Regions from separate parts of the Halomonas sp. MES3-P3E genome, predicted to be linked through region 1. Evidence: predicted binding sites of a transcription regulator. Region 1 holds the regulator's gene; the other holds the start of a gene.
What was found. The regulator FNR, encoded in region 1, switches genes on or off when oxygen is low (the NO sensors DNR and NnrR bind a similar motif). The targets are predictions, from matches to a motif close to TTGATNTANATCAA.
Positions count from the first base shown of each region.

Region 2: frdA (fumarate reductase (quinol) flavoprotein subunit) is a predicted target of FNR. The motif match lies at 10,930-10,943, and genes of this name have one in related genera.

Region 1 is NZ_PJBT01000187.1:114,959-130,841, forward strand. It holds gene glcF (glycolate oxidase subunit GlcF) at 1-881, shown strand, start outside; gene CXF87_RS17235 (heme-binding protein) at 968-1,369, shown strand; tRNA gene CXF87_RS17240 (tRNA-Asp) at 1,486-1,562, opposite strand; tRNA gene CXF87_RS17245 (tRNA-Val) at 1,642-1,717, opposite strand; tRNA gene CXF87_RS17250 (tRNA-Asp) at 1,770-1,846, opposite strand; tRNA gene CXF87_RS17255 (tRNA-Asp) at 1,905-1,981, opposite strand; tRNA gene CXF87_RS17260 (tRNA-Val) at 2,051-2,126, opposite strand; gene CXF87_RS17265 (alpha/beta fold hydrolase) at 2,197-2,952, opposite strand; gene ccoN (cytochrome-c oxidase, cbb3-type subunit I) at 3,117-4,541, shown strand; gene ccoO (cytochrome-c oxidase, cbb3-type subunit II) at 4,561-5,169, shown strand; gene CXF87_RS17280 (CcoQ/FixQ family Cbb3-type cytochrome c oxidase assembly chaperone) at 5,173-5,397, shown strand; gene ccoP (cytochrome-c oxidase, cbb3-type subunit III) at 5,394-6,323, shown strand; gene ccoG (cytochrome c oxidase accessory protein CcoG) at 6,473-7,912, shown strand; gene CXF87_RS17295 (FixH family protein) at 7,919-8,452, shown strand; gene CXF87_RS17300 (heavy metal translocating P-type ATPase) at 8,449-10,908, shown strand; gene ccoS (cbb3-type cytochrome oxidase assembly protein CcoS) at 10,905-11,150, shown strand; gene CXF87_RS17310 (sulfite exporter TauE/SafE family protein) at 11,147-11,842, shown strand; gene hemN (oxygen-independent coproporphyrinogen III oxidase) at 11,931-13,370, shown strand; gene fnr (fumarate/nitrate reduction transcriptional regulator Fnr) at 13,474-14,220, shown strand; partial or broken gene ttcA (tRNA 2-thiocytidine(32) synthetase TtcA) at 14,213-14,920, opposite strand; gene ttcA (tRNA 2-thiocytidine(32) synthetase TtcA) at 15,125-15,883, opposite strand, start outside.
Region 2 is NZ_PJBT01000193.1:135,185-151,067, forward strand. It holds gene CXF87_RS21320 (CoA-acylating methylmalonate-semialdehyde dehydrogenase) at 1-1,268, opposite strand, end outside; gene CXF87_RS21325 (aminotransferase class III-fold pyridoxal phosphate-dependent enzyme) at 1,298-2,671, opposite strand; gene CXF87_RS21330 (Zn-dependent hydrolase) at 2,866-4,146, shown strand; gene CXF87_RS21335 (AMP-binding protein) at 4,182-5,579, opposite strand; gene menC (o-succinylbenzoate synthase) at 5,576-6,520, opposite strand; gene menB (1,4-dihydroxy-2-naphthoyl-CoA synthase) at 6,520-7,380, opposite strand; gene frdD (fumarate reductase subunit FrdD) at 7,427-7,810, opposite strand; gene CXF87_RS21355 (fumarate reductase subunit C) at 7,813-8,208, opposite strand; gene CXF87_RS21360 (succinate dehydrogenase/fumarate reductase iron-sulfur subunit) at 8,222-9,019, opposite strand; gene frdA (fumarate reductase (quinol) flavoprotein subunit) at 9,016-10,803, opposite strand; gene CXF87_RS21370 (anion permease) at 11,103-12,572, shown strand; gene menH (2-succinyl-6-hydroxy-2,4-cyclohexadiene-1-carboxylate synthase) at 12,579-13,337, opposite strand; gene menD (2-succinyl-5-enolpyruvyl-6-hydroxy-3-cyclohexene-1-carboxylic-acid synthase) at 13,327-15,063, opposite strand; gene CXF87_RS21385 (isochorismate synthase) at 15,069-15,883, opposite strand, start outside.

The DNA of each region.
Region 1 (15,883 bases):
CTCAGCGCTATGCGCTGCGTAAGATGATGGTCGAACCTAAACGCTTTCAGGCGCTGCTAAAGCTGGGTCAAACCTTTAAGCCGCTGGTGCCTAGCAAGCTACGCAATAAAATGCCCGCTGAACCGATAGATGCAGGCGTACGCCCTGATGCGCACCGTCATACCCGGCAAGTGCTGATTCTGGAAGGCTGCGTGCAGCCGGGGCTGTCACCCAATACCAATGCGGCTACCGCGCGGATCCTAGATCGGCTCGGCATTAGTGTAACGCCGGTGGCTGAAGCAGGCTGCTGTGGCGCGGTTGATTTTCACCTCAACGCCCAGGACGATGGGCGGGCTCGTATGCGCGCCAATATCGACGCTTGGTGGCCCTACATTGAACAAGGCGCTGAAGCCATCGTTCAAACCGCCAGCGGTTGCGGCGCCTTTGTTAAAGAGTATGGCTATATGCTCAAGGATGATCCTGAGTACGCCGTTAAAGCGCAAAAGGTCAGCACCTTGGCCAAAGACATTGTCGAAATCTTGCGCGATGAGCCCCTGGAAGCATTGAACGTTAAAGAATCCAAGCGGCTGGCATTTCACTGCCCTTGTACGCTGCAACACGCGCAAAAGCTTAACGGTGCAGTGGAAGGCGTACTCACCAAGCTCGGCTTTTCGTTAACGCCGGTGCAGGATGCGCACCTCTGCTGCGGCTCGGCGGGCACTTACTCGATTACTCAACCGGAAATTGCCACCCAACTGCGCGACAATAAGCTCAATGCCCTGGAGGCCGGTAATCCAGAGATGATTGTCACTGCCAATATCGGCTGTCAAACCCACTTGGCTGGCGCCAACCGTACGCCGGTGCGCCACTGGGTTGAAATCGTCGATGCGGCACTTCCCTAGCGCTAGTGGTTACTCTTTAACCCCTACCGCCGCGCTGCTACTTAATAGCGCGGCGACTCACTCCCTGCCTTAAAAAGGATTACACCATGCAAACAAAAGCCATCCTCGCTCAAGCCGATGTCATCAATGTATTAGACGCGGCGCAAAAAGAAGCCGACAGCAATAACTGGCCGGTCACTATCGCAGTAACCGACGACGGCGGCCACTTATTGGGCCTGCGCCGCTTAGATGGTGCCGCCCCTTTCAGTGCCGATGTTGCCACGCAAAAAGCGCGCAGCGCAGCGCTAGGTCGTAAAGAGACCCAGGTATTTGAAGAGATGATTAACGGCGGCCGTACAGCGTTTATTTCTGCGCCGCTGCAGGGTCTACTTTCAGGTGGCGTGCCGATCACAGTGGATGGCCATGTGGTGGGTGCCGTGGGCATTTCCGGCGTTAAACCCGACCAGGACGTACAAGTTGCCAAAGCGGGTGTCAGCGCTATCGGCTAAGGCTAGCGTGCAGCCTACGGGCTGCACGCAATAAAAAAGCCCGGATCAATGATCCGGGCTTTTTTTGGAATTCGTTCGGCTGATGCCGATATTACATTTTCAATCTAAACGCTTAATGGCGGACCGGACGAGACTCGAACTCGCGACCTCCGGCGTGACAGGCCGGCATTCTAACCGACTGAACTACCGGTCCACGTTAAGGCGCATTACTACTACAACCATCGTATGCATAGCATTTGCAGCGGTTCAGAGGCGCTTTAAATGGTAGGCGATGGTGGGTGGTACTGGGTTCGAACCAGTGACCCCCAGCTTGTAAGGCTGGTGCTCTCCCAACTGAGCTAACCACCCAATCTGCTAATAAGTCCTACAGGCACTTATCAACCTTGCTTAGCAGTTATCGTGGCGGACCGGACGAGACTCGAACTCGCGACCTCCGGCGTGACAGGCCGGCATTCTAACCGACTGAACTACCGGTCCGAATAGCGATAACGTACTTTAATGCTACTTGCTCATAAAGCAGATACTGATTTGATGTTGGCGGACCGGACGAGACTCGAACTCGCGACCTCCGGCGTGACAGGCCGGCATTCTAACCGACTGAACTACCGGTCCGTTATGCACATCAAAGCTTAATCTTACTTTTTACTTCACGATTCCAACCATTTTAGCGATTACTAAATATGGTGGGTGGTACTGGGTTCGAACCAGTGACCCCCAGCTTGTAAGGCTGGTGCTCTCCCAACTGAGCTAACCACCCGCTGGTCACGTGGCGCTGCATTCTACAGAAGGTTGTTTCAATGTCAACATGCTGCGCTTAAAAACTGCTTTTAAGCTAGCGCGTTGCCCTCTTCTTTCAAGCCTTGGCTGTGAACGCGGACGAAGGATGCCGCAACCTGGGTGGCTTCGTCAATCAAAAACGTTTGCGTTAGCCCAGAAGAGCGCCGTGGCTTGAAATCGTGATCGCCATCTTTCAGCCAAGCCAGCTGTGCATTAGCGGGCAGCGTATAGCTTGTGACCTCCTCCTGAGTACCGAAAGGATCTCGCTCGCCTTGTATCACTAGCATGGGGCAAGTAATCGTCGGCCAGTGTTCCAAACGAAGCTTTTCCGGCACTTTGGTGGGATGAAACGGGTAACCGGCCACCACGACACCAGGGCACGGTTGTTGACTGGCTAACAGCGTCGCCACGCGGCCGCCCATTGATTTCCCCCCAACCCACAGCGGCCCGTCAAACAGGGAATCAAGTAGCGCATACCACTCGGCAAACTGGGCAAGCGTCTGCGCGATCGGCGGCGGTGGGCGTCGCTTGCCGGTTTCCTGCATTTGCTGCATATAGGGGAAATCAATACATAGAACTTGTATGCCCCGCCCAGCCAAAGAGGTGACAAATTGACGCATGAAAGCGGACTGCTGGCCGGCGCCAGCGCCATGGGCAAACAGCAAGCGTCCTATCTTGGCCTCACCATGAACCGCCAACGGCCCCATGCCCTGCACCAGATAACAGCCGTTTGAGTCGAGATGAGTCTCTTCGTTTAATGCGTCTGGCGTTAGCGAAATATAGTCAGACAAAGCGTAATGTGACATGCACCGCTCCTAATAATTCAATGATTAACCTATTGGCATGTTCAGCTTAAGCCTCGGCTGCGCTAGAATCCTCGTCGGATCTTGACCTGCATCATCAAGCGGGTGGCCGCATCCGTGCAAAATGCCACGGGTTACCCCCTAACCGCGTTCGATGGGAACATGAAATGAGCACAGCATTGGAACACCCGACCTACAATTACAAGGTGGTTCGGCAGTTCGCGATTATGACCGTTGTGTGGGGCATCGTAGGTATGGCGCTTGGCGTTATCCTTGCCTCCCAACTGGTCTGGCCGCAGCTGAACCTCGGCCTACCTTGGACTAGCTTCGGGCGCCTGCGTCCGTTACATACTAACGCCGTTATCTTCGCCTTTGGTGGCTCAGCGCTCTTTGCAACGTCCTATTACGTTGTCCAACGAACGTGCCAGACACGGCTATTCTCGGACAGGCTGGCGGCCTTTACGTTCTGGGGCTGGCAAGCCGTTATTATCTCAGCGATCGTGTCGCTCCCCATGGGCTACACCACGACCAAGGAGTACGCTGAGCTAGAGTGGCCGATCAATATATTGATTGCAGTCGTTTGGATCAGCTATGCCATCGTGTTCCTGATGACGATTAAAAAGCGCACCACGTCGCATATTTATGTGGCGAACTGGTTCTTTGCGGCGTTTATTTTAACCGTTGCAGTGCTGCATATCGTCAACAACGCGGCGATCCCGGTTACCCCAATGTACTCCACCTCGATCTACGCTGGTGCGGTGGATGCCATGGTGCAGTGGTGGTACGGCCATAACGCGGTAGGCTTTTTCCTGACCGCTGGCTTCCTGGGCATGATGTACTATTTCGTGCCGAAGCAGGCTGAGCGACCGATCTACTCTTACCGTCTTTCCATCGTCCACTTCTGGGCGCTGATCATGATTTACATGTGGGCAGGTCCGCACCACCTGCACTACACGGCGCTGCCGAACTGGGCACAGTCGCTGGGCATGATCATGTCGATCATCCTGTTGGCGCCCTCTTGGGGCGGCATGATCAACGGCATGATGACCTTGTCAGGCGCCTGGCATAAGCTGCGCACGGATCCGACACTGCGCTTCTTGGTAGTGGCCCTATCGTTCTACGGCATGTCGACGTTTGAAGGCCCGATGATGGCCATTAAAACGGTCAACGCGCTGTCGCACTACACGGACTGGACCATTGGCCACGTTCACTCCGGTGCGCTCGGCTGGGTAGCGATGATCACTATCGGCTCAATGTACCACCTGATCCCGCGCGTATTCGGTCGCACTGAAATGTACTCGGTCAACCTGATCGCCGTGCACTTCTGGCTGGCCACGATCGGTACCGTGCTGTATATCGCCTCCATGTGGGTAAACGGTATTCTGCAGGGCCTGATGTGGCGTGCGATCAACCCTGACGGCACCTTGATGTACACCTTCGTTGAATCCGTTGAAGCCAGCGGGCCGGGCTACTTTGTTCGCTTAATCGGCGGCCTCTTCTGGGTCACCGGTATGCTGATCATGGCGTTCAATGTGTACATGACCGTTAAACGTCGTGAGGCTATCAGCCATTCAGCGCCACAAGCTGCCTAAACCGGGGAAGTTGAGACCAATGAAACACGAGATTGTCGAAAAAAACGTTGGCCTGCTTGCCGTGTTGATCCTTGTCGTGATCAGTTTCGGCGGCTTGGCTGAGGTGGTGCCGCTGTTTTTCCAGAAGCAGACCACCGAGCCGGTTGAAGGCCTGGAGCCGCTGTCTGCTCTGGAGCTGGAAGGCCGTGACATCTACCGCCGCGAGGGCTGCGTGGGCTGTCACTCGCAAATGGTGCGTCCGTTCCGCGCGGAGACCGAGCGCTACGGCCACTACAATGTGGCAGGTGAGCAGGTTTACGAGCACAACTTCCTATGGGGTTCCAAGCGTACCGGGCCAGATCTGGCGCGTGTTGGCGGCCGCTATAGCGACGACTGGCACCGTGCTCACCTCTACAATCCCCGAGATGTAGTCCCTGAATCGGTTATGCCGGCTTACCCCTGGCTGTTTGAAAATACCCTCGATGGTGACGCTACTCCCGCTAAAATGCGCACCCTGCGCCAGCTAGGCGTGCCGTACACCGACGAAGATATTGCCAACGCAACTGACGATGTTCGCGGTACTCAGGAAATCACTGCCCTGGTCGCGTACCTACAGCAGCTGGGAACCGTGCTCGAGGGCACTCGCTAAGTTATGGATACGGGAACTTTTCGCGGTCTCATCACGCTAATCTTGATTTTCGCGTTTATTGGCATCGCCCTCTGGGCGTACTCCAAGCGACGCAAGCCAGATTTCGACGAAGCGGCTAATTTGCCCTTTGCCGACGACGATGAGCTACCGACCAGTGACAAGCACGCTTCGCGTGAACGCGACAGCGAAGCGCATTCCCGCGACGACAGGGGAGATAAGAAGTTATGAACAATCTATGGGGTGACTCCCTATCCGGCTTCTGGAGCGCCTGGATCATTATCATTACGCTGGGCACGATCGCGCTGAGCGTATGGATACTACTGGCCAACCGCCGCACCGATAAAACGCCTGACGCGGACGGTAACGTTGAAACCACGGGCCATGCCGCCGATGGCATCGAAGAGTATGACAACCCACTGCCAAAGTGGTGGTTTCAGCTATTCGTCTTGACGGTGGTCTTTGCACTGGGCTACCTGGTGTTTTATCCCGGCTTGGGCAACTACGCGGGGATACTGGGCTGGTCGCAAGAGGGCCAGTGGGAAGAGGAAGTCGCTCAGGCCGAAGAGCGTTTCACACCGATTTTTGCCCAGTATCAGGAAGTGCCCATTCCTGAGCTTGCCGAAGATCCCGAGGCGATGCAGGTTGCTGAACGTATCTACCAAAACAACTGCGCGGTGTGTCACGGTTCCAACGCTCAGGGCGGTTACGGCTTCCCCAACCTGACCGACGACGACTGGCTGTACGGCGGAGAGCCCGACAATATCGTTCAAACGCTGACGAATGGCCGTAACGGTCTGATGCCTTCCTGGCAGCAGCTGGGGCAAAACAATATTGAGAACCTGTCTCAATACGTGCTCTCACTGTCTGATGAAGCGCATGACGAGGCACAAGCTGAACAGGGCGAAAGCACTTTCACAGCAGTCTGTGCGGCTTGCCACGGCCCAAGCGGCACGGGTAATACAGCCCTCGGCGCGCCTAACTTGACCGACAATACCTGGCTCTACTTGGCGCCCGGCCAAGAAGTAGGTGACTCCATCCGTCAAACGCTACGCAATGGCCGTAACGGTCATATGCCAGCGCAAGCGGCTTATATTGGTGAAGAGCGTGTTCACCTGGTCGCCGCCTACGTGTATAGCCTGCGCTTAGCGGACTGATTAACTGCTCAGCCATACTCGCCAAGAAAGGGTGCGGCCTCAAACCGCACCCTTTCTTTATGCACAACCCGATACAATATTGACCATGCACTCGCCTTCATGAGACTGGGGGTGCTACCTCTCCTGCCTTCTGAGCCGGGAATACCGCCATGGAAAAGATACCAACCCAAGACGTCACGCCGAATCCGGTGGGGCATCACACGCCTCCACAACAACCGGTTACTCAGGAAATGTACGCCAAACGGCGTCACATTTATGTGCGAGAAATTAAAGGTATTTTCCAGAAACTACGCCGCAGTACTAACTGGGCGTTAATGCTGATGTTTTTCCTATTGCCCTGGATCAATGTTGGCAACCGGCCCCTCATTCTGTTCGATCTGCCTAATCGCGAATTCCATATCTTTACCGCCACGTTCTATCCGCAGGAGTTCATACTGCTATCGTGGCTGTTGATCATTTGTGCTTTTGGGCTGTTTTTTATTACCGTTTTTGCGGGCCGGGTGTGGTGTGGTTATACCTGCCCGCAAAGCGTTTGGACCTTTCTGTTTATCTGGCTTGAACACCGCATCGAAGGCTCGCGCAATCGGCGTATCAAGCTCGACAATCAACCGATGACGGCGGATAAGGCTTGGCGAAAAACTGCTAAGCACACTGCTTGGCTATTGATAGCGCTCGCTACCGGCATCACCTTTGTGGGTTACTTCACGCCAATTCGTGATTTAGTGACAGAGCTCCCCACCCTTGAAGCCCATGGCTGGTCCTACTTCTGGGTGGGCTTTTTCCTGGTATTCACTTACCTGAACGCGGGTTGGCTGCGTGAACAGGTGTGCATTTATATGTGCCCCTATGCCCGTTTTCAATCGGTGATGTTTGACCGTGACACACTGATTGTCTCCTACGATGAGTCCCGTGGTGAACCCCGTGGCCATCGCCCTAAAAGCCTGAGCCATCTAGAGGCCCGTGAAGCAGGATACGGCGACTGTATCAATTGCGATCTTTGCGTTCAGGTATGCCCTACCGGTATCGATATCCGTGACGGACTGCAGTATGAGTGCATCACCTGCGCCGCCTGCATCGACGCCTGCGACAGCGTAATGGACAAAATGGGCTACCCGCGGGGGCTGATACGCTACACTACCGAAAACGCGCTTGAGGGCAAAAAGAGCCATATCATGCGCCCTCGCCTGCTAGGCTACTTTGCCGCATTGGTGCTAATGATAGGCACTTTTGCCTGGGCGATTAATGACCGCATGCCACTTAACTTTGACGCTGAGCGCGAGCGCACCCAACTTTACCAAACGACCCGCGACGGCCTGATTAGTAATGTGTTTACCCTGACCATTCGTAACCTTGATGACCAGGATCACACTTACCAGCTGAGCGTTTCCGGGCTGCCCAGTTTAGCCTTAGATAGCAATATGATTGACGTGCCTGCGGGTGAGTCGCGCTTAGAAGTCGTTACAGTGACCGCTAGCCCTGACGAACTACAGCAACCCAGTCACGACATTGTATTCACACTGCAGGCTCAGCAAGACGAACGTATTCGCCTTGAGCGGGATGCCCGCTTCCTGGGCGATATTAGGAGATAAACGACGATGTCATCCCTACCCTCTAGCGAGAAGGTGATCCCCTGGTACAAGCAGTTTTGGCCATGGTTTCTAATCGGCATTCTGCTCTCATCCATTATGTTCAGCATAACCTTTGCCGTTATGTCAGTTAAAAGTTTTGATGGCATGGTAGTGCAAGAGGATTACTACGAGCATGGCAAAGCCATTAATATGGTACTTGCCAAGCAGGAGCAGGCGCGCACTCTGAACTTAAGCGCCGAGCTACGTCTTGATCCGATGACCAGCGACATCGTGGTTGATTTAAGCGGCGATGCGCGTCCCGACAAGCTCTATCTGGACCTCATCTTCCCTACCGAGGATGACCGTGATCAATCGTTCATACTGGAGCATGTCCGTGACGGCCGCTATATCACCCAGGGCCCTGACAACCTGCGCTACCGCTGGTACCTACAGATTCAGCCCGCACTAGAAGATGCCGACTGGCGTCTGACGGGTGAAGCGACGTTCCCTAATGAAAATAGCGTCGCGCTATTGCCAGGAGGGCGTCCAGAAAGCGAATGAGCAACGCCGTGCCTGCCTCTGACTGCTACCACTGCGGTAACCCGGTGCCCGCTGCGGCACCCTGGACGATTACCCTGGATGACCACACCCACCCGCTCTGCTGCCCCGGCTGCGAAGCGGTGGCTCATGCCATTGTCGATGGCGGGCTAGAGAGCTACTACCGCTACCGAACCGAACTTCCCGAACGCCCCGATGAACGCCAAGCCGCCAAAGCGGACACGTGGTCGGTATTTGATGATCCCGGCCTGCAAGCGCAGTTTGTTCACCCTGATGGTGATGAGGGCAATGTCAAAGCCACCCTCGCCATTGAAGGCATTACCTGCGCCGCCTGTGCGTGGCTGATTGAACACCGCCTGAATGCGTTGGAGGGAATTACCACCAGCGCGGTGAATTTAACCCACCACCGACTGCGCGTGAGCTGGGACCCGCAGCAGCTTAAACTCTCGCAACTACTAGCCGAACTGGCTGCAATTGGCTACGACGCTCAGCCTTACGAACCGGATCAAGCCCAAGCACGCATGCAGCATGAAGAGCGCATGAACGTGCGTCGATTGATCATCGCTGCAGTAGGCATGATGCAGGTGATGATGTTCTCGATCCCCATTTATGTCTCCGGTCCCGGTGAAATCAGCGACGATTTCTACGCGCTGTTCCACTGGCTCTCGTTTGCCTTAGCAACGCCGGTAGTATTTTTTTCCGCCCAGCCGTTCTTTCGTAATGCCCTGCGAGACCTGCGCACCGGTGTATTGGGTATGGATGTGCCAGTATCGCTGGCGATCGGTGGGGCTTATCTTGCCAGCAGCTATGCGGTGCTGTTTAACGTCGGCGAGGTCTATTTTGACTCGGTCGCCATGTTCACCTTTTTCTTGCTGTTTGGGCGCTACGTGGAAGGCCGAGCCAGGCGCCGTAGTGGGCATAGCGGCAATGTGCTGAGTGGCGTGCTGCCGATCTCGGCCACGCGGCTGGAAAGCGACGGCAGCGAACGCATTCTACCCGCGAGCGAACTCGCCCCGGATGATCGAGTCCTGATCAAGCCCGGCCACGGCGTGCCTGCCGATGGCGTGATTGAGGAGGGAGAATCGAGCCTGGATGAATCCATGCTGACCGGCGAATACCTGCCGGTCACCCGCCGGGTGGGCGACAGCATTACCGGCGGTAGCCAGAACATGGAAAATCCGCTGGTGATCCGTGTTACCCACGCCGGGCGCGATGCCCGAGTGGCGGGCATTGTCGATCTCACCGACCGCGCCTTTGCCAGCCGCCCGCGGCTGGCCCAGATGGCAGCACGCATGGCCCACCTATTTGTGCTCCGCCTGTTAGTGGTAACCGCCTGCGTCACCATCGCCTGGTGGTTTATCGACCCCTCGCGGATGCTCTGGGTACTACTTTCGGTGCTGGTCGTGACCTGCCCTTGTGCGCTGGCGCTGGCCACCCCCGCGGCCCTGACCGCAGGCCATGGTCAACTGCGCAAGCGCGGCGTGTTGATCACCCGTGCCGATGCCATGGAGACGCTCTCCAACGTAACCCGAGTAATCTTTGACAAAACCGGCACGCTCACCCGCGGCGAGATGCACCTGACCCAGACCAAACCGTTCGGCGAATTAACCGCCGAGCGTGCCCAGGCGATTGCCGCGGCGCTCGAAGCCCACTCAGAACACCCTATCGCCCGCGCCTTTCGTCCGTTTCGGGATGCAACGCTTCAGGCAAAAGATATTCATAGCCATACCGGTCAAGGACTAGAGGGCACGCTAAACGGCGCGCGCTGGAAGCTGGGCAAACCAGAATTTTCCACTGGAGAACCCATTTCGGCACCCGCCAGGGGGCAATGGCTGCTGCTGAGCGAAAACGGCGAACCCCGCGCCTGGTTTGGTCTTCATGATGGCATTCGTGATGACGCTGCTGCCACGATCAAAGCCCTACAGGCCCAGGGGCTAACCGTGGAGCTGCTCTCCGGTGATACCGTCGATGCTGTGGAGAGCCTGGCCAACCAACTCAACATAACGACGTGGCACGCAGGCACCAGCCCAGAAGGCAAACTGGCCCGGATGAAAGAGCTTCAAGCCGCTGGCGAAACCGTGGTGATGATTGGTGACGGCATCAACGACGTGCCGGTGTTAGCCGGTGCTGATGTGGCAATTGCCATGAACGGTGCGACGGACTTAGCCCGCACCCGCGCCGACGCGGTGCTGCTCAGCCCACGCCTGATGCGGATTTTTGAGGCTATCGAGATTTCCCGCGCGACCCGGCGTATCATGCGCCAGAACATGATCTGGTCAGTATGCTACAACTTTTCGGCGCTGCCGCTGGCGGCCATGGGGCTGGTGCCACCCTGGATGGCGGCCATTGGTATGTCGCTCAGCTCGCTAGTGGTGGTGGGTAACGCGCTGCGGCTGTCACGCTGGCGTACGACGCCGCCCGCCTCTTCGCCAAGCGCTTCAACACCGGTAACCGCATGACGATTCTGTATCTACTCATTCCGCTTTCACTGATTCTGCTGGGCCTCGCCGTCTGGGCATTTTTCTGGGCGGTGAAAAATGATCAGTTCGACGACTTGGAAGGCCCGGCGCACCGCATTTTGTTTGATGAAGATGAGAATGACCTCAACCCCGAACAGCGACGCCAGCGGCAGCAGACCAAGCACCGCCCTGCTGCCCCCTCCGACACACACTCACCCGACGACCAAGAGCCCCGGCCATGAATCCAACCGGCCTTGACCTGCCGCCACTGCTGGCGGCGTTCGTGTTTGGTTTGATGGGCGGCGCCCATTGCATTGGCATGTGTGGTGGCATTATGAGCGCGCTCACTTTTGCAGTGCCCCCCAGCATGCGTCATCCGGCGCGTATGGGTGGCTTGCTGCTCAGCTATAACGCAGGTCGCATCACTAGCTACATGAGCGCAGGCGCGCTGGTAGCCCTACTAGGCACGCTATTTTCCCTCTCTGCCACGGCGCGAATGCTGCTACAAGTGTTTGCGGCGCTGATGCTGATCCTGATGGCGCTGTATATCGCCAACTGGTGGAAAGGGCTGCTTAAAGTTGAAGCGATAGGCCGCCGCCTATGGCGCTTTATCGAGCCGGTAGGGCGACGTTTAATGCCCGTAGTTCATTTACCCCAAGCCTTTGCGCTGGGGGCGATATGGGGTTGGCTGCCCTGTGGGCTGGTCTACTCCATGCTGGCCTGGAGCTTAGCAATTGCCGACCCGCTCCAGGGCGCACTATTGATGGGCGCCTTTGGACTGGGCACGCTACCTGCGCTGCTGGCCACCGGGCTTGCCGCGCGCCAGTTAAGCCACCTGATTCGTCACCCGGCAACGCGCAGCGTGGCCGCGCTGACGATCATTGCTTTTGCGCTGTGGCAGCTGTGGACACTCACAGCACACAACCTTCATTAACATGACATGGCTCAATATTTATATCGGCGCCGCGCGTTAGGCTGGCATCAAAGCTTTAACGCCACTTTTAACGCCGGAGCGTCACTTCATGCCCGTTCATGCCCTCGCGGCTTCTTCTACGATGACTTCAACCATGGCCGGGGCAGCACCGGAGCAGAAAAAATGGGATGAAGCCTTGCTGCGCCGTTACGACACCAGCGGCCCGCGCTATACGTCCTACCCCACGGCGTTGTCGTTTCACGACCAATTTACCCCGAGCGATTTGACTCAGGCGTTAGAGCGCAGCAATGCCAGCCAACGTCCTCTTTCGCTGTATGTGCATATCCCCTTCTGCCGCAAAATTTGCTTTTACTGCGCGTGTAATAAAATCGCCACCAAGAACACCGCCCTGGCCGAGCCGTACCTATCCCGGCTTGACCGTGAAATGGTGCTGACCGCTCGCCACCTGGATACCACACGACCGGTGAAGCAGTTGCACTGGGGTGGCGGAACACCGACGTTTCTTAACTTGAACCAGATGGGCGACTTGATTGATCGCCTGGACGCGCGCTTTGGTCTCTCGTCCGCGTCTGATCGCGATTACGCGATTGAAATCGACCCTCGCGAAGCGGACGTATTTACGCTGCGCCACCTGCAGTCGCTCGGTTTCAATCGCATCAGTTTAGGCGTGCAGGACTTAAGCCCGCTGGTGCAGAAAGCCATTAACCGTATTCAGCCACGGGTACTCACCGAGACGCTGATGGATGAAGCACACCGGCTGGGCTTTCGTTCGCTCAATCTCGATTTAATATACGGCTTACCCTTTCAGACTGAAAAAAGCTTTGCAGACACCCTGCGCCAAGTGATCGAGTTAAATCCCGCACGGCTTTCTGTGTTTAACTACGCCCACATGCCCGAGCGCTTTGCCCCCCAGCGGCGGATTAACATCGATGACCTGCCGGGCAGCGAAGAGAAGCTGGCGATTCTGCGCACCACGATTGAGATGCTCACCGCGGCCGGTTATGTGCACATCGGCATGGATCACTTTGCTCGTCCTGATGACAGCTTGGCGATCGCCCAGCGCGAAGGCTCGCTCCAGCGCAACTTTCAAGGCTACTCCAGTCACGCCCAGTGCGACTTAATCGGGCTTGGCGTGTCGGCGATTTCTCGCGTCGATGACGTCTATGCACAGAACCCTAGCGATCTGGCCCGCTATGAAGCAGCGCTGGATCAAGGCCAATTGGCAACCGTACGTGGGCTGCGCTTAAGTGACGATGACCTGATCCGCCGGGACGTTATTGAGCGACTAATGTGTGATATGCGCATTGATCTGGCCGCCATCGGTCAACGCTGGAACATTGATGCCCCGCGTTACTTTGCGCAAGCGCTTGAGCACTTACAGGGCGCCGAGCGAGATGGCCTGCTGACGCGCAGCGGCGACCAGCTTAGCGCGACGCCCATGGGACGGCTGCTGATTCGTCACTTAGCCATGGCGTTTGATGCTCACCTGCCGCAGCAATCAGGCAAGCACTACTCAAAGATTGTGTAAACAAGCTATCGCTAACGAAATGAAGCTTCCATACTAAGAGAAGCCTACCTCAGCACGGCGTAATGATTACCTGCCACTCACGACGCTACTCAAGGAGTTATGCATGTTGGAACCCATGAGCCGCCGACGCTCGCTACTCCATGAAGCTCGCTGCCAAACCTGCAGCTTGAGCTCACTATGCTTGCCACTTGCCCTTGAGATAGACGATATGGGCCAGTTCGATGCCATTATTCGTCGTCGCGCACCGCTGAAAAAAGGCGAGCCACTATTTCGCCAAGGCGATACTTTTACCAGCGTTTATGCGGTACGTTCGGGCAGTTTGAAACAAGTCACATCAGAGGGAAACGGCAGCGAACAACTGACCAATTTCTACCTCCCGAGCGAACTAGTGGGGTTGGACGGGATTGATGAGGAGCACTACCCAGGAAGTGTAATTGCCCTGGAAACGACCACCGTTTGCGAGATTCCCTTTGATCGCTTGGACTCACTCTCAGAGGAGTTGCCCGAACTGCGTGGCCAACTGTATCGCAGCATGAGCAAAGAGTTACGCGATGACCGGCGCATGATGCGCCTGCTGTCACGTAAAACTGCCGACCAGCGGCTAGCGAGCTTTTTAATAACACTTTCGGATCGTTTTCGTCGCCGTGGCTACTCGCCCTACAGTTTCCGCCTTTCCATGCCCAGGGCCGATATCGGCAACTATTTGGGTTTAGCGGTGGAAACCGTCAGCCGTATTTTAAGCCGCTTTCAGCAGCAGAGCGTAGTGGCGGTGTCCGGGCGAGAGGTCAATATTCTTGATATGCAGCGCTTAATCACCCTCGCCGAAGAGGAGCAGCAAACGGTTAACTGACGTTAAATGCCTGAATGCGCCCGGCCAATAGCTCTGCCTGTTTGGCTTCTAGCCCTTCAAAATCAAACAGGCTGCGATCCGCCAGCTGGGAAGGCGCAATATTAGTTACCGCCTTAAACATGCTTTCCAGACGGCCGGGGAATTTTTTGTCCCACTCAGCGAGCATCTCTTTGACGACCTGGCGCTGCATATTGGGCTGCGAACCGCATAGATTGCAGGGAATAATCGGAAATTCCATCATCCGTGAAAACTCGGCAATATCCGCCTCTTTGCAGTAAGCCAGCGGCCGAATGACGATATTTTTACCATCATCAGAAAGCAGCTTAGGCGGCATCGCTTTTAAGTTGCCGCCAAAGAACATATTGAGAAACAGCGTTTCAAGGATATCTTCGCGGTGGTGGCCCAGGGCGATTTTATTGGCGCCAATCTCTTCAGCAAACCCGTACAGCGAACCGCGGCGCAGGCGTGAACAGAGCGCACAAGTCGTTTTACCTTCTGGCGTTTTTTCTTTCACCACCGAATAAGTATCACGCTCGACAATGTGATATTCCACGCCCTGCTTATCCAGATACGCAGGCAGCACGTGCTCGGGAAAACCGGGCTGTTTTTGATCCAGATTGACCGCCACCAGTGAGAAATTGACCGGCGCATTGCGCTGCAAATTGCGCAAAATCTCCAGCATCGTATAGCTGTCTTTTCCTTATATGCCAAATTTTTTAAAAGAGGAAGAGTGAGTGAGTGAGTAAAGCATTACAATACAGTCACTTAATTTTCTTTCTTCTAAAGAAAACAAACACAAGCCATACAAAAAATTCATTTTTTGTAAAAAAAAGCTTTAAGCAAATGCAGTTGATCAAAATATAACCAAAGACAGCCCAGATACACCAATGTATTCTTTACAAAATCATAGGTTGATTGCTTCTATAAAATTGGTCGAAGAAACATCTACACTGCCAGTATGGTTCGAGATGACTTTACTAGACCTGTCGATATCGAGATTGTGGAAATCGAAAAGATTTAAGTCAGCTAGTTGGCTTGGACTTACATTCTGGATACCGTTAAATATGTTTTCAATACAACCCGCTTTTTGTTTTTCCCAGCCTGCCAACATGTTTTTTATATTCTGTCTTTGTAAGTTCTCCTGAGAACCACAAAGATTACATGGAATAATTGGAAATTCTACAATTGATGCCAGCTTAGCAATATCTTTCTCACGACAATAAGAAAGCGGTCTTATTACAATATTTCTGCGATCATCACTTAGCAGCTTAGGAGGCATTGCCTTTAACTTACCGTTAAAAAACATATTCAAAAAAAGAGTTTCTACAATGTCATCCATGTGATGGCCAAGAGCTATTTTTGTAGCCCCAATCTCCTCAGCAAACCCATATAGAGAACCCCTTCTAAGTCTCGAACAAAGTGAACAAGTAGTTTTCCCTTCAGGAGTTTTCTCTTTAACAATTGAATATGTATCCTTATCTATAATATAATAATCAATATTATTCTTTTTGAAGAAGCCAGGAAGAACATGCTCCGGAAAACCGGGTTGTTTTTGGTCGAGATTCACAGCGACCACATCAAACTTAATCGGTGCTACTCTCTTCAAATACAACAGAGTATCAAGCATAACAAATGAATCTTTGCCACCACTTATGGCAGCCAT
Region 2 (15,883 bases), on a different contig from region 1:
CGACGGGCGGCTTCGCCATCACGGGTGAATAGGCAGGTGCCATTACCATATTCATGATCGTTAATTAGCTGCATGGCGTCGTCCAAACTGCCGACCCGTACGATGCACAGCACTGGCCCGAAGATCTCTTCCTGGTAAATACGCATCTCAGCGGTAACGTTATCGAACAAGCAGCCACCAACAAAATAGCCCTCTTCATGGCCAGCCACTTTCAGGCTGCGGCCATCAGCAACCAGTGTTGCCCCGGCGTTAACGCCATCTTCGATGAAGCCGAGCACTTTATCGCGGTGCTCTGCCGTTACCAGCGGGCCCATATCCAGGCCTTTGTCAGTGCCAGGGCCCACTTTCAGCTGAGCGATTTTGGGCAGCATGGTTTCGACCAAACGATTGGCCGTTTCATCGCCAACACATACCGCCACTGAAATCGCCATGCAGCGTTCACCGCAGCTACCGTAAGCCGCGCCCATTAGCGTGTTGGCGGCGTTTTCCAAATCAGCATCCGGCAGCACCACGGCGTGGTTCTTCGCCCCGCCCAACGCTTGAACGCGCTTACCGGCGGCGGCCCCGCGAGAGTAGATCGCTTCCGCCACTGGCGTAGAGCCGACAAACGAAATGGCTTTAACGGCTTTGGCATCCAAGAGTGTTTCCACTGCTTCGCGACCGCCGTGAATGACGTTCATCACGCCTTTAGGGAGCCCCGCTTCTTGAAGCAGTTCGGCCACGGCCATTGAGGCGGACGGGTCTTTCTCAGATGGCTTGAGGATAAAGGTATTACCACAGGCAATGGCCATGGGGTACATCCACAGCGGCACCATGGCGGGGAAGTTAAACGGGGTAATGCCTGCCACCACGCCTAAGGGCTGGAAGTTTGACCATGCATCAATGCCCGGCCCTACGTTGTGGGAGTACTCGCCTTTGAGTAGTTCCGGTACGCCGCAGGCGTACTCGACGTTCTCGATGCCACGCTTGAGTTCGCCCATCGCATCTTCTGGGGTTTTGCCATGCTCTTCGCTGACCAGTTGTACTAAGCGGTCAGCGTGCTCTTCCAGCAACTGCTTAAAACGGTACATCACCTGGGCGCGCTTGGCGGGTGGCGTATCGCGCCAAGCGGGAAAAGCCGCCTGGGCGGCGGCAATGGCGCGCTCTACGTCGGCGGCATCCGCATCAGCAACCTGGCGAATCACTTTGCCCGTTGAGGGATTGGTGACATCCAGCGTGCGCTTACTCTCGACTAACTCACCGTTAATCAGGTGGGAAACAACACTCATAGTTAAACTCCAAACAGGGTTGGCCAGGGTTACGCCAGTGAATCCAGGGTGGTCGCGACGGCATCAAACAAACGCTCAAGCTCAGCTTCCGTAGTGCCAAAGGGAGGGCCAAACTGCAGGGTGTCGGCGCCGTAGCGCACGTAGAAACCTGCTTCCCAAAGCGCCATGTGCGCATCGCGGGGGCGGATCGTTGGGTCGCCGTCGCGGGGGGTTAGCTGAATGGCACCGGCCAAGCCGTAGTTACGAATATCGACAACGTGATTGCGGCCTTTCAAGGCGTGCAGCTTCTGCTCAAAAGTCGGCGCGATGGCGCTCACCTGAGCGGGGAAGTTTTCACGCTCCATCATTTCAAGCGCCGCTAGCGCCGCAGCACACGCCACTGGGTGGGCGCTATACGTGTACCCATGGGAGAACTCAACAGCGTGTTGGGGGCCACCAGCGTTCATGAAGGTGTCGAATATCTCGCTGGAAGCAATGACCGCGCCCATAGGAATGGCGCCGTTAGTGATCTGCTTGGCTACGTTCATGATATCCGGCGTCACGCCAAACGCTTCCGCGCCGGTGGTCGCACCGCTGCGCCCAAAGGCGGTGATCACTTCATCGAAAATCAGCAGGATATCGTTAGCGGTGCAGATCTCTCGCAGCCGATCCAAATAACCTTTTGGCGGTACGATCACACCCGCCGAGCCAGACATTGGCTCAACAATCACCGCCGCAATCGTAGAGGCATCGTGAAGGGCGATTTGATCGAGCAACGCATCGGCAAGCTCGGCACCGGTTTCCGCTTGACCACGGGTGAACGCATGGCCCGCTTGAAGGGTGTGGGGTAGGTGCGTCACATCCAATAACTGGCCGTAGTGTTTCCGGTTACCACCGATACCGCCCAGGCTGGTACCGCCAATATTCACCCCGTGATAGCCCTTGGCGCGGCCAATCATGCGGGTTTTCTCAGGCTTCCCTTTTAACCGCCAGTAGGCCTTGGCCATTTTGACCGAGGTATCGGCGGCTTCAGAACCCGAGTTAGTGAAAAATACATGGTCAAGCCCGGCAGGTGTGAGGCTGGCAACCTTTTCCGCCAGTTTAAACGCCAGCGGATGGCCAAGCTGAAAACCTGGCGCAAAGTCGAGGCTACCTAACTGCGCCGACACGGCTTTTTGAATCTCTTCGCGGTTATGTCCCGCGCCGCAGGTCCATAGCCCGGAAAGCGAATCGAACAGCTTACGACCCTGGTCATCAATGTAGTAACGCCCTTCCGCCCCGGCGATGACACGCGGGTTGGCGTGAAAATCGCGGTTGGCGCTAAACGGCATCCAGTAGTGCTGATTAAGTACCGTTTTTGAAGGGGCATCCCCCATCGAAGAAGGCGAGGCTTGTGTCTTGGTTTTGCTTTTTATTCCAAACATGGTGTCTAGCTCCATCGCTATGAGACATGGTCTCAGCATGCGCCACCACACACGTTTATAAAATTACGCTTTTCTTTTGTTCACGTTAGAGGATCTATACGTATTACTGGCTTTTTTATCTCTACTCTAGCAATGAGCCAAATAATAAATCGGGGAGTCGCCAGCTTCGTCCGTGCTCAATAAAAGGAATTGATATGAACTCGCTTACTGAACCGAAAATCGCTATCGCTGACTTACGCACTGACAGCGACCGACTTTGGGAATCGCTAATGGAGTTGGCCAAGCTAGGCGCCACCGCCAAAGGCGGCGTCAACCGCCAAGCGCTTACCGATTTAGAGCGCCAGGGGCGGGATCTCTTTATCCAGTGGTGCCGCGCAGAGGGCTGCACGATACGGATTGATAATATCGGCAATATTTTTGCGCGTAGGGAAGGCAGCGATCCTAACGCCAAAACCGTCATGGCGGGCAGCCACCTGGATAGTCAGCCTACCGGCGGCAAGTACGACGGCTGCTTCGGCGTACTCTCCGGCCTGGAAGTGATTCGCACCCTTAACCAGCACAACATTACTACTCAGTCCCCTATCGAAGTCGTCGCCTGGACCAACGAAGAAGGCTGCCGCTTTCCGCCCTGCATGATGGGCTCCGGCGTATTTACCGGCGAGCTGGAATTTGACGCCATGATGGCGCGCACCGATGCCGATGGCGTGACGGTTAGCGATGCTCTGGACGCCATCCACTACCGCGGTAGCGATAACGTGTCGCCCAGTGAGATAAAAGCCTACTTTGAACCACATATTGAGCAGGGCCCGATTCTGGAAGATACCGACACCACGATTGGTGTGGTGATCGGCGGGCTTGGCCAGAAGTGGTTCGATTTAACCCTGACCGGGCTGGAAGCCCACGCGGGCCCTACGCCGATGAACCTACGCCGGGATGCCATGATGGGTGCGGCGGAAGTTACTCAGGCGCTCAACCGTATTGCCAATGAGCACCAGCCCCACGGGCGCGGCACGGTAGGCTGTATGACCCTACACCCAGGTTCACGTAACGTGATTCCCGGCCAAGTCAAAATGACCCTGGATATGCGCCACTGGGAGCCTGAAGCGCTGATCTCTATGGGCCAAGCTGTCGAAGCTGCCGTAGAAGAAATTTGCCAACGTCATGGCCTGGCGTATGAATTAACGCCTACGGCGGATTTTGCCCCGGAATACTTCAATAAAGAGTGTGTTGATGCGGTTCGCCAAGGGATAGAGAAGCTCGAGCTCTCCCATATGGATATCATCAGCGGCGCAGGCCACGATGCGATGTTTGTGGGTCGCGTCGCCCCCGCCGCCATGATCTTTATTCCCTGCAAAGATGGCATCAGCCATAACGAGATCGAAAGCGCGACGCCGGAGCATGTCCATGCAGGTTGCAATGTGTTACTCCACGCTATGCTGGATGCCGCTGGCACTGACGCTGACCTAGCTGAATAAGCCGAATAAAGAGAAAGGTTTAAAAGGTCGCGTCGCTAAACGGTAAAATTTACGTGTGCCCGTGCCAGCTCAGCAAACTGCCTGCGGGAGGGTTTAAAGCCCACTCCTGGCGGCCAGGCCAGCCAGGCATCGGGCACCATAAAGCCGGGTAGCGCCTCGCGTACCCAGGCACTTATCGCCTGTTCTGTCACGGCTTCTCCATGCCAATCGATAAACGCCACTGGGCGCTCGCCCCACTCGGGGTGGGGCACCGGTACGACTAACGCCTGGGCAACGCCAGGGTGATCAACCAAGCGCTGCTCAATGGCTTCTGGCTGAATATTCTCGCCGCCGGAGATAAAACCATTATCAAGCCGCCCTTCCACCACTAGCGCGCCTTCCGTGGTGAAGTGCCCCTTATCGCGGGTGGCAAACCAGCCCTGATCGTTGAGCGCTGGGTCAACCTCGCCATTATTCAAATAACCGCAGAATAGAGTCTCGCCGCGCACCTGTATCTCACCTTCAACAACCCTCACCTCACGGCCTGGCAGCGGCCTGCCGACGACGCCCGGCGCGGTAGGTATACCAGTGCAGACTTGGCTGGCCATCTCGGATAGCCCATAGCTAACCTTCGGTGTCAGCCCCAGGAATGCCATCTGCACCACCAGCGGCGCAGGAATGGCCGCACCGCCCAGCAGCAGCTCGCGCAATTGAGTGCTCTTAGGCGTCAAGCCCGCTTTCAGCAGCCGCCAAAGCTGGGTGGGCACTAGCGAAAGATGGGTGATTGATTGCTGCTCAAGGCGCGCGGGAAGCGTTTGCGGATCGCCATCGAGAATCACCCGCCCACCGGCCATAAAAACGCGGAACGGAATAGCATAGCCACCGATATGAAACAGCGGTAGCGACAACAGCCAGCCACTGTTTTGATCAACCGGAATAACCACCGCCGATCCCCGCGCCGAGGCCAAATGATTGGCCACACGATGCAGCACCGCCTTGGGCGTGCCGCTGGAGCCGGAGGTGAAAATGGTGTTACACAGCTGGCTACCATCAAGCGCCGGAGGCTCACCTGCATCAGCTTCCGCCCGGAAATCGAGAGTGATCGGCGTTAGCTTTGAAGCGTAATCATTGTCACTTTCCGTCTGGCAAACGCGGCCAGCCCGCAAACGCTTGGCCAGGCCAAGCTGCTGAGTAACAGGAAATGCTGGGTTAAGCGGGCAGAAAATCACCCCGATCCGCAGGCAGGCCCACGCCAGCAGCAAGGATTCAAGCGAGCCTTTGGCAGGGACGACTAGCCGATCACCTGGCACAAAACCTTTCCGAGCCAGTTGCTGTGCTAAACACGCTACGCGGCGGTTGAGCGTTCGGTAACTAAGCTTCACCGAACCCGCCTCTATGGCGATTTTCTCAGGGGTCTCTTTGGCCCAGTAGAAAATAGGGCAAATATCTTTCACGCTGAATTTTCCATTTTATAGAGACAATGCAAGCTTTCTGTCATCACTCCGCCACCGGCAGTGGTCACGCGCTCGGTAAGCCAGAGGCCGGTATCCAGCCCCGGTGGCTCATGAGGCGCCCACTCGCTAGCCAACCGGGCAAGCAACCCAAGGCCTAAATCGGATTCAAAGCTGGAGGAAACTACCACGCATAGATTGACCGCCCGTGCCCGCTGAACAAGTACCTCGCAGTCGCTTAGCGAGCCAATCAGCGTGGGTTTGATCACCAGGGCTTTAAGCTGCGGGTGATAGTTCCACTCTTCCCTGCGCGAGAGGGTTTCATCCAGGGCAATGGCTACCCCAGTCGCTTCTGCCACGGCGATGGTGTCAGCAAAGGCAGCGCAGGGCTCTTCCAGGTAGTCGATTTGCGCAAGAGGTAGGCGCTCACAGAAGCGCTGGGCTTCTGTGAGCGCCCAGCCGCTATTGGCATCCAGAATCAGCTTAGTAGTGGGCAGCCGCGCGGCAAGCTTTTCGATCAGCGCCAGTTCTTCCTCCATGGCATAGCGTGCCACCTTTAACTTGAGCCGAGACGGTGGCGACGCTTGCCAATGGGAGGTTGAAAGAGACTGTATCAATGCTGCTGGCTCCCCCTGGAGCAGCGGGTAGGGCGGTAAAGGCGCTGGAAGATTGAGTGGCCAAACGCGTTGGGCGCAGCCAAACCCAAACTGCACTGACGGTAGCGTTGGGGAGACTTTTTCGCCTCGGCTCAAAGCAACCAAGCAAGCCAGACTTTCGGCTTCAGCTTCCACCAGCGTTTCAGTCGAGAATCCAGGTAGCGGGGCAATCTCGCCCCACTGGCCATTAATGGAAACTAACAGCCCCTCTCTATTCGCCAGCCGCTCTCCTTTAAACATCAACGGCTGACGGAACGGTAGAGAGTAGCGGTAGAGCGCCAGTTGCATTAAGGGTTACGGGGGTAGCGGGAGAAGTCCGGGCGACGCTTTTCGTTGAAGGCGTTACGCCCTTCCTGCCCCTCTTCGGTCATGTAGTAGAGCATGGTGGCGTTACCTGCTAGCTCCTGCAGCCCGGCCTGACCGTCGCAGTCGGCATTGAGCGCGGCTTTTAGGCAGCGCAGCGCCATGGGGCTATGCTGTAGCATTTCCCGGCACCAGCGCACGCTCTCTTTTTCCAGCTCTTCCAGCGGCACCACGTGATTAACAAGCCCCATTTCCAGCGCTTGGACGGCGCTGTACTGGCGGCACAAAAACCAGATCTCCCGGGCCTTTTTCTGGCCCACAATGCGCGCCATATAAGAGGCGCCGTAGCCGCCATCGAAGGAGCCTACTTTAGGGCCGGTTTGGCCAAAGACAGCGTTATCGGCGGCAATGGTCAGATCACACATTAGATGCAGAACATGACCGCCGCCAATGGCGTAGCCCGCCACCATGGCGATAATCGGCTTGGGGCAGGTGCGAATATCGCGCTGGAAATCCAGCACGTTGAGGTGGTGGGTGCCCTCTTCATCCTGGTAGCCGCCGTAGTCACCGCGAATGCGCTGGTCACCGCCGGAACAGAACGCTTTGTCGCCTGCACCCGTAAGCAGAATGGCGCCAATGGTGCTGTCGTGGCGAGCGCGGTTTAGCGCTTGGGCCATCTCGCTAACCGTTAGCGGGCGAAAGGCGTTGCGCACCTCGGGGCGGTTGATGGTGATGCGCGCAATGCCGTCGGCAGTGGTGTGGTACAAAATATCCTGATAGCCATCTGAGCGATCCTGCCACTCTACCGGGCCATAGAATTCCGTTTCAGTGAGTCCGTTAATCATGTCAGTCTCTTTTTATCAGTTGGGACGAATGCTGACAGCGCGCCGTTTAACCCAGCATACCTATGACGACCAAGCCCAGCGCCACCATGCTGAGCAGCGCAGCGCCACCGTACATCAGCTTTTTGTTAAGTGCGTCATTGCCCACGCTGATATCAAACATCCCATGGCGCAGGCGGTGGGCGGCATGAAATAGTGGCAAGCAAACAACTGCCCCAACAAACAGAAAGCCCGGTACGCTAAACAGCAGCTTTGAGGCCCGTTCATAGCTCAGCGCCTCGGCAGGCAACAGGCCAAGAGGCAGTAGAATAGCGATAAAGAGAATAACGGCAGGCAGGAAGACGGCAAAGCAGACACCGCCCGCGCTAAACAGCCCCCACCAGAGCGGTTCATCAAAGGCTTGTTTATGTTTACTGATGGCTATTTTTTCCATGTTCATGCCCTCCCCAATAGCCAGAAAAACAGTAGCGCGACCGCTACGACTCCCGCCCACTGCCCAGCAACAATGACTTGGTCAGGCAGGCTATGCCCGGCGATGCGCAGCGGCATGACCCGCGGAAACAGTACAAAGAAGGTGACAGCGTGAAACAAGCTGGCGGCCAGTGCGAGAAGATTAAGCACTAATACGATGGGAGAGCCCATAAAGGCGATCCACCCTTGCCAGCTTTCTGCCCCTTGCAGAAGAGCAAACATACCGGCGAGTAAGCAGAACGTGAAAAACAGCAGCGGCAGTACCGTGGCTTCACGCAGCATATAGAGCTTAAAAAAGCCGTGCTTCAGCCACCAAGTGCGTTTCAGCGGCGGCAAGCGTTGTGTTGATGATTTATCCATGATGCTCCTCCCCCTATCCTTTAAACAGCGCGATAAGCGTGTGTTTGGCCGCCTCAACCTTGCCCTGATTCACCGCCGCGGCCGGGTCAACGTGTTTGGGGCAGACCTTGGAGCAGAACCCCACAAACGTGCAACTCCACACCCCTTCATGGCGATTGAGCTCCGCCATGCGCTGCTTCTTACCGTGGTCGCGGCTATCCAGGTTGTAGCGGTGGGCCAGTGTTATCGCCGCTGGGCCAAGGAACTCAGGGTTCAGCCCAAACTGCGGGCAGGCTGAGTAACAAAGCCCACAGTTTATGCAGTTAGCAAACTGCTTATAGCGTTCAAGTTGTTCAGGTGTCTGGCGGTAGGTTTCCGGCGCTTGCGGGTCAAACGCTTTCACCGGGTTGTCGTCAATCAAATAGGGCTTCACCGCCGCCAGATGCTCCAGGAATATCTCCATATCCACCACCAGATCCCGCTGCACGGGGAAGTGGGCCAGCGGTTCAATGCGAATATCGCCCTCGTAATCGCGCAGGAAGGTTTTGCAGCCGAGCTTGGGAATGCCGTTCACCATGACCCCGCAGGAGCCGCAAATCGCCATCCGGCAGGACCAGCGGTAGCTCAAGGTGCTATCGAGCTGCTCTTTAATATGGTTGAGGGCATCCAGCAGGGATGTGCTGTCATCCACCGGTAAGTCGTACGCCTGCCAGTAGGACTCCGTCGAATTATCCGGCAGGTAGCGTTTGACGCTGATGTGCTTGGTACTTATGTTTTTAGTACTGATGTTATTAGTGCTAACACGCTTGGCAGTGATTTGATCGGTGTTCATGCTTTACTCCCCTTACCCGCATCGCCATAAGCCCGTTCAGCGGGGGCAGAAAACCGCACATCAACGTCCTGCCAGCGCAACTCAGCATGAGCATCGCCTTGATAGAACACCTGGCTGTGTTTGAGGTAGTTAACGTCATCACGTTTCTGCATACCTTCATCCAAGCGCTGGTGGGCGCCACGGGATTCACGGCGCTCCAGCGCCCCCAAACAAGAGGCTTCGGCAATATCCAGGCCACACTCTAGCTCAAGACACTCAAGCAACTCGGTATTGAAGACCTTGCTGGTATCGTTAACGCGAACCCTATTAAAGCGCTCACGTAGCTGGCGCATGGTAGCCAGCGAATGGCGCATACCCTCTTCGGTGCGGTAAATCCCACAGCCGTTCTCCATGGCTTGTACCATGGCGTGCTTGAGTGCTACCCAGTTCTCTGCACCCCCGGTTCCATCACAGAGCCGCAGCAGTTTAGCTTGTTGGCGATCGCCCTGGGCTTCCAACAGGCGCTCATCGGCCCACTCGGTTTGTGCTGCGCGCTTGCTTGCTTGTTCACCGGCTAAGCGACCAAACACCAGCAGCTCTGTCAACGAGTTGGAGCCCAGGCGGTTGGCACCGTGCAAACCGACAGAAGCACACTCCCCGGCGGCGTAGAGCCCGGCGATTGAGGTTTCGCACTTAGGATCGGTTTCAATACCGCCCATGGTGTAGTGCACCGCCGGGCGAATGGGAATCGGCTCTTTAACAGGGTCGACGTTGATGTAGGCTTTCGCCAGCTCGCAGATAAACGGCAGACGTTCCAGAATGGTCTTTTCGCCTAAATGACGCAGGTCGAGATAGACCACATCGCTGTCGCCAAACTTGCCGGTGCGGCCCGCCTGCTGCTCCTGCCAAAATGCCTGGGAAAGTTTGTCCCGTGGCCCCAGTTCCATGTACTTGTTTTCCGGCTTGCCCAGCGGAGTTTCCGGGCCCAGGCCGTAATCCTGCAGGTAACGATAGCCATCCTTATTGAGCAGAATGCCACCTTCGCCTCGGCACGCTTCGGTAATCAAAATGCCAGAACCGGGCAGGCCGGTGGGGTGGTACTGGACGAACTCCATATCCCGCAGCGCCACACCGTGACGATAGGCCATCGCCATGCCGTCACCAGTGACAATGCCCGCATTGGTATTGAAGCGGAACAAGCGCCCAGCGCCACCAGTGGCGAGCACCACCGCCTTTGCGCGCAGCAGGGTCAGTTCACCGGTGGCAATTTGAAGCGCAATCACGCCGATCACAGCGCCCTCGTGAACGGCCAGGTCGAGTACGAAGTACTCATCGAAACGCTCGATTTCAGGATATTTGAGTGAGGTCTGAAACAGCGTGTGGAGCATATGGAAGCCGGTTTTGTCAGCCGCGAACCAGGTGCGGGCCGTTTTCATGCCGCCAAAGCGGCGCACCTGCACTTGGCCATCGTCTTTTCGGCTCCAGGGGCAGCCCCATCGCTCCATCTGCACCAGTTCTTGATAAGCATGATGGACAAAGTAGTCGGCCACACCCTGTTCCACCAGCCAATCGCCGCCTGACACCGTGTCATCAAAATGTGCCTGATGCGAGTCTTCGGGGCTGGTAACCGCGGCAGCGCCACCTTCAGCAGCCACAGTATGCGAGCGCATGGGATAAACCTTGGACAGCAGCGCAATTCGTTGAGGGGTCTTGTGCTCCTTAGCGTGTTCAGCGGCACCAATAGCAGCGCGTAAGCCTGCTCCCCCACCACCCACAATAACGATATCGAAATCTCGCTGCTGCATGACAATCCCTTCCGTTCGCTAGGTTCAAAGGCCGCAAATGCGACGCTCTTCGAGGCCCTATCCTGGATTGAAACTACCATACCCCTGGTCAGCAAAATTTTTATTGCGCATTGGTCTAAAGAACTATTGACCCGCGTCAAGAAAAGTACAAACCAGGGTGGTGTTAAGCCGATATTAGGGCCATAACATCCTGGCTCTAATTTACTTCGCTCTCTGACGCTGTGCTTCTCTTACCGCTGCGCTTGGCAGAGATCCCCCTGTAAAAACGTTTACTATTAAACATAGAAGAGAGCGGCCGCATGAACAGCAATGCTCAATCCTCACCGCGATGGAAACTATTAGCACCGCTAGCCGTTACTATTATCATCGCGCTGATACCCACTCCCCCGGGGCTAGCGCCTCATGCGTGGTACTTCTTCGCTATTTTCCTGGGCTGTGTTGTGGGCCTGATTCTTGAACCATTACCAGGCGCAGTGGTGGGGCTGATCGGCGTTACCCTGGTGGCACTTCTTTCCAGATGGGTGCTGTTCTCTCCCGAGCAACTAGCGACCGAAGGATTTAATGCCGCGGGCCAAGCCTTTTCGTGGGCGGTCTCGGGCTTTACCAACTCCACTGTGTGGCTGATTTTCGGCGCTTTTATGTTTGCCCTGGGGTACGAAAAAACCGGCCTGGGCAGACGGATATCGCTCTGGCTGGTCAAGGCAATGGGGAAACGCACCTTGACCCTTGGCTACGCGGTGATGATTGCCGATGGCATTTTGGCCCCCTTTACGCCCTCCAACACCGCCCGTAGCGGGGGCACAATCTACCCCGTCATTCGCAACCTGCCGCCGCTTTACGATTCACTGCCTAACGACCCCAGCATGAAGCGCATGGGCAGCTTTTTGATGTGGACGGCGCTAGCCTCTACCTGTGTGACCAGCTCACTCTTTTTGACCGCCCTTGCACCTAACTTACTGGCCATCGCGCTAACCGAAAGCGCCACCGGCATTCAGATTAACTGGGGGCAGTGGTTTATGGCGGTAGCGCCAGTGGGCATTCTGCTGCTGCTCCTAGTGCCACTGCTGAGCTACTGGCTATGCGCGCCCGAAGTAAAAGCGGGTCATGAAATTTCCGACTGGGCGGGTGAGGAGTTAACCAAGCTGGGGGCACTGACCCGCCATGAAATAATGCTGGTCATTATGGTGGTCACTGCCCTGCTACTATGGATTTTTGCCGGCGACATTATCTCTGGGTCATTAGTAGGACTCGTAGTGATCTGTGGCATGTTGTTAACCGGCATTGTGACCTGGAGCGATATTCTCGATAACCGAGCAGCCTGGAATACCTTTGTATGGTTTGCCACCCTGGTGGCGCTAGCGGGAGGGCTGAGCCTAGTGGGGTTTGTTAACTGGTTTGGCGGCATGGTTGGCGGACAGATAAGCCACTTCGACCCGCTGATGGCGATGGTGGCGCTGGTGGTCATCTTCTATCTATTGCACTACTTCTTTGCCAGCGTGACGGCACATGTCACCGCCCTGCTACCGGTAATTCTGGCAGCGGCATCAGGCATTGCCGGGCTGGATATGCAGATGTTTATCCTGCTACTACTGCCCACACTTGGCTTTATGGGCATTCTCACGCCCTACGGCACAGGGCCAAGCCCGGTTTACTACGGCAGCGGCTACCTGCCCAGCGCACTCTTTTGGCGTCTAGGGGCGATCTTCGGACTGCTATTCCTGGTGGTTTGGTTGGTGATCGGCCTGCCCTGGTTAATGCTGATCAGCTGATAAACATTAGCCTAGCGTGCGATACCAGGCATTGAGCGGCTGAGCGATCATCTTTGGTTGCTCAGCATGAAGATTGTGGCCCCCTTCCAGCGTGATATGGCGCAGGCGCGGGGCCATCGTTGCTAGATGAGACGCCAGAGTGTGGAACTTGATGTCTCGCTGCCCCGAAAAGTAGCTCACTGGAAGCGTGGTATTTTCCAACCACGACCATAGTGACGGCTGATGACCCAAGGAAGTTGACCGCAGCATGTTAGCGATGGCTGACCCACGGTTCACTAGACGGCGCTGAATCTGCCGACTGCGCTGGCCCTCGGTAAGATCGGCGAATACAGGCTGCTGATACCAGTCGGCAAGCACATCCTCTAATGGCTCCTGCTCGAAGCGTGTTGCCCAGCGTTCATCGTGAGCAATTCGGGCAAAACGCTCACTGGCGGGCAGCCCTGGGTGAGCGCTCTCCAGCCAGAGCGCTTCCAGCCCCGGTGGCTGGCGGCTGGCGTGGTAAAGCGCCAAACGCCCGCCCAGGGAGTAGCCCAGCAGGCAGTAACGGCTAACACCTCGATCTATCAATGTGTCACAAAGCCAGTGATGAAACGCCTCAAACGAGGCTACCCGTACCCGGTGGTTCTGGCCGTGCCCTGGCAAGTCCAGCGCCAGACAATCTACCCCATCCAAGCCAGCACTCACATCCGCCCAGTCGTGGCGGTTGCCCAGCAGGCCATGCAGCATAATAAGGGTGGGCGACTGCGTCTGCGGTTTACTGCTCACGCGGCTCCCCTCGAATCTCTTCACCCAGATCCTTGAGATCATCAGCTACCTGCTGATGGGGTACGTTCACCTCGATCAACGTAACGCCCGCCTGCAATGCCTGGGTGTAGTCCGCCGAGAAGTCATCCAATGAGTTGGGCGCGAAGTAGCTAAGCCCAAACATCTTCGCCGCATGCTCGAAGCGCAAGCCATGGGGCTGGCGGTAATAGCGCTCCAGCAATTCGCCCTCTTTAGGCACCGGCAGCATATGGAAAATACTGCCGCCATCGTTATTGAGGATAATCACCACCAGGGGCTGGGAGGCCTGCTTTAAAAGCGCCAAACTGTTGAGATCATGTAGTGCACTGGTATCCCCCAGCACGATAGTCGTGGGTTCCGAGCATGTGCAGCTGAAGCCATAGGCCGTCGCGATCAGGCCATCGATACCCGACGCGCCACGATTAGCCAATACTCGCAGCGGCGTTTGGCGATGCGTACCCAGCATATTCATTAGCCGCGCGGGCAGGCTGTTGCCTATAAACAGCTGCCCTACTGCCAACTGTGCTAAAAGGTGGCAAACACCCAGTTCTGAGAATGCCGCACAACGCTCTTCCACAAGCAGGCTGGTATGTCGTTGAAGGCTCTCCAACTGATGCCAAGGCGATTGTTCGGAGTGCGTTGGCAAATCAGCGATAAAGTCGGCAGGCGAGCATATCAAACGGCGCTTAACGCAGTAGTCAGGATCCAGCCGCTGGGGTAGCGGATCAACCAACCAGACATCCTGCCAGGGCTGCTGGGCAATAAATTGGCTTAACCGCTTGGAGATTAACCGGCCGCCAAACTGCAGCAATACCCCGGCTTTAGCGAGCTCAGCGCTGAAACGCTCATCATGCAGCGCTAGATCAAAGTGAATCAGGTTGTGAGTGTCAAACCGAACCTGGCTCTGTATGTCGGCCAGCAGCGGCCAGCCGAGTTGCTTGGATAGCTCAATAGCATGCTGCGCCTGATGGGCATCATCAACACTGCCTACAACAATCAGGCCCCGCTGCTGGGCAAACGTTTTCCACTCGTTGTTAAGTGCTGGAACCGCAGGACTGGATGACCAATAACTCCACGGTTTTAAAGTCGTCAGCCAATCCCCCAGCGGGGCAAGATAGTCACTGGCATCCACCAGGCAACTGCCGGGATAAAGCGGTTCGCGATAACGGCAGTTAATGTGGATGGGCCCAGGCGTACGGCGTTGCTGGTCAACAGCTTGGTCAAGCGTGCTGAGTAGAAACGCTGCTTTGATCTCAGCATCTGGCGGCGGCAAGTCATGGTGAACAATAGTGTGGCGGGAGAAAATATCCCGCTGATCAATCGCCTGATTGCTGCCGTTATCCAGCAGTTCAATGGGGCGGTCGGCAGAGAGCACAATGAGCGGCACGCCGAGCAGTTTGGCTTCCACTACCGCCGGATAAAGGTTGGCTACAGCGGTGCCTGAGGTAGTGATAATAACGACCGGGCGCTGACTGCCCCGGGCAATACCCAGCGCCATAAACCCCAGCCCGCGCTCATCAAAGTGGCAATGGCAGCGTAGGCCGGCATGTTCGCTGGCGGCCATTGTTAAAGGCGATGAGCGCGAGCCCGGTGCCAGCACCACATCGCGCACACCTAAGCGGTAGAGTTCTTCCAGCGTCAGCGCAGCCCACACATGATTAAAGGTGGCGTGTTGGATGGCAAAACCGGTAGATACAGGTGCTGTCATATGCATTATCCCATCCCTAGTAGCGACATAATGCCAGCGATTTTCGTATCCAGTTCGCGCCACTCCTCGTCCGGTTGGGAGCCTGCCACAATGCCTGCACCGGCATAGAGTCGAATCGCTTCCGGGCCGATATGGGCGCAGCGAATGGTTACTGCTAGCTCGCTGCTGGCGTGGCTGATTTTGCCGAAGACGCCCGCGTACCAGCCGCGTTGATGACTCTCATGATGGCGAATAAATGCCAACGCAGATTCACGGGGAACGCCACCTACCGCCGGGGTAGGCGGTAGCACTGAAAGCAGTTGCTGGTCGGTGACGTCTCGGTGCAACTCGGCGTGAATCAGACGGCGGATATGCTGCACCGAGCACAGCTTAACAATATGCGCCTCGCTCATCTGGACTTGAGCAGAAAGTGGCTCAAGCTGGGTCAAAAGCTGCTGATAGACACACTGGTTTTCCAGGCTATTTTTCTTATCGGCCAGCAGTTCATCGGCAAGCGCTTGATCTTGTTGGGCATTCCGCCCACGGCGCGTGGTACCCGCCAGCGCCTCAGTCATTAAATGCCTGCCTTTACGCTTGTAGAGCCGTTCCGGCGGGCAGCCGATAAACGCCTCATGCGGTGTCAATTGAACGCCAAAGTGAAAACAGTCGGCGGCTCCGGCCTGCCAGCGTGCCAGCAACGCCCAGGGGTTGGGCGTTTCAGTTGTCGTCAGGCAGGTCTCCCGGGAGAGCACTACTTTGGGGGTGTGACTCAGATGGTCGGGATGAGTGACCCGCTCTACACACGCCGCCCACTCTTTCTGCGCAGGATGATCTTCACGCT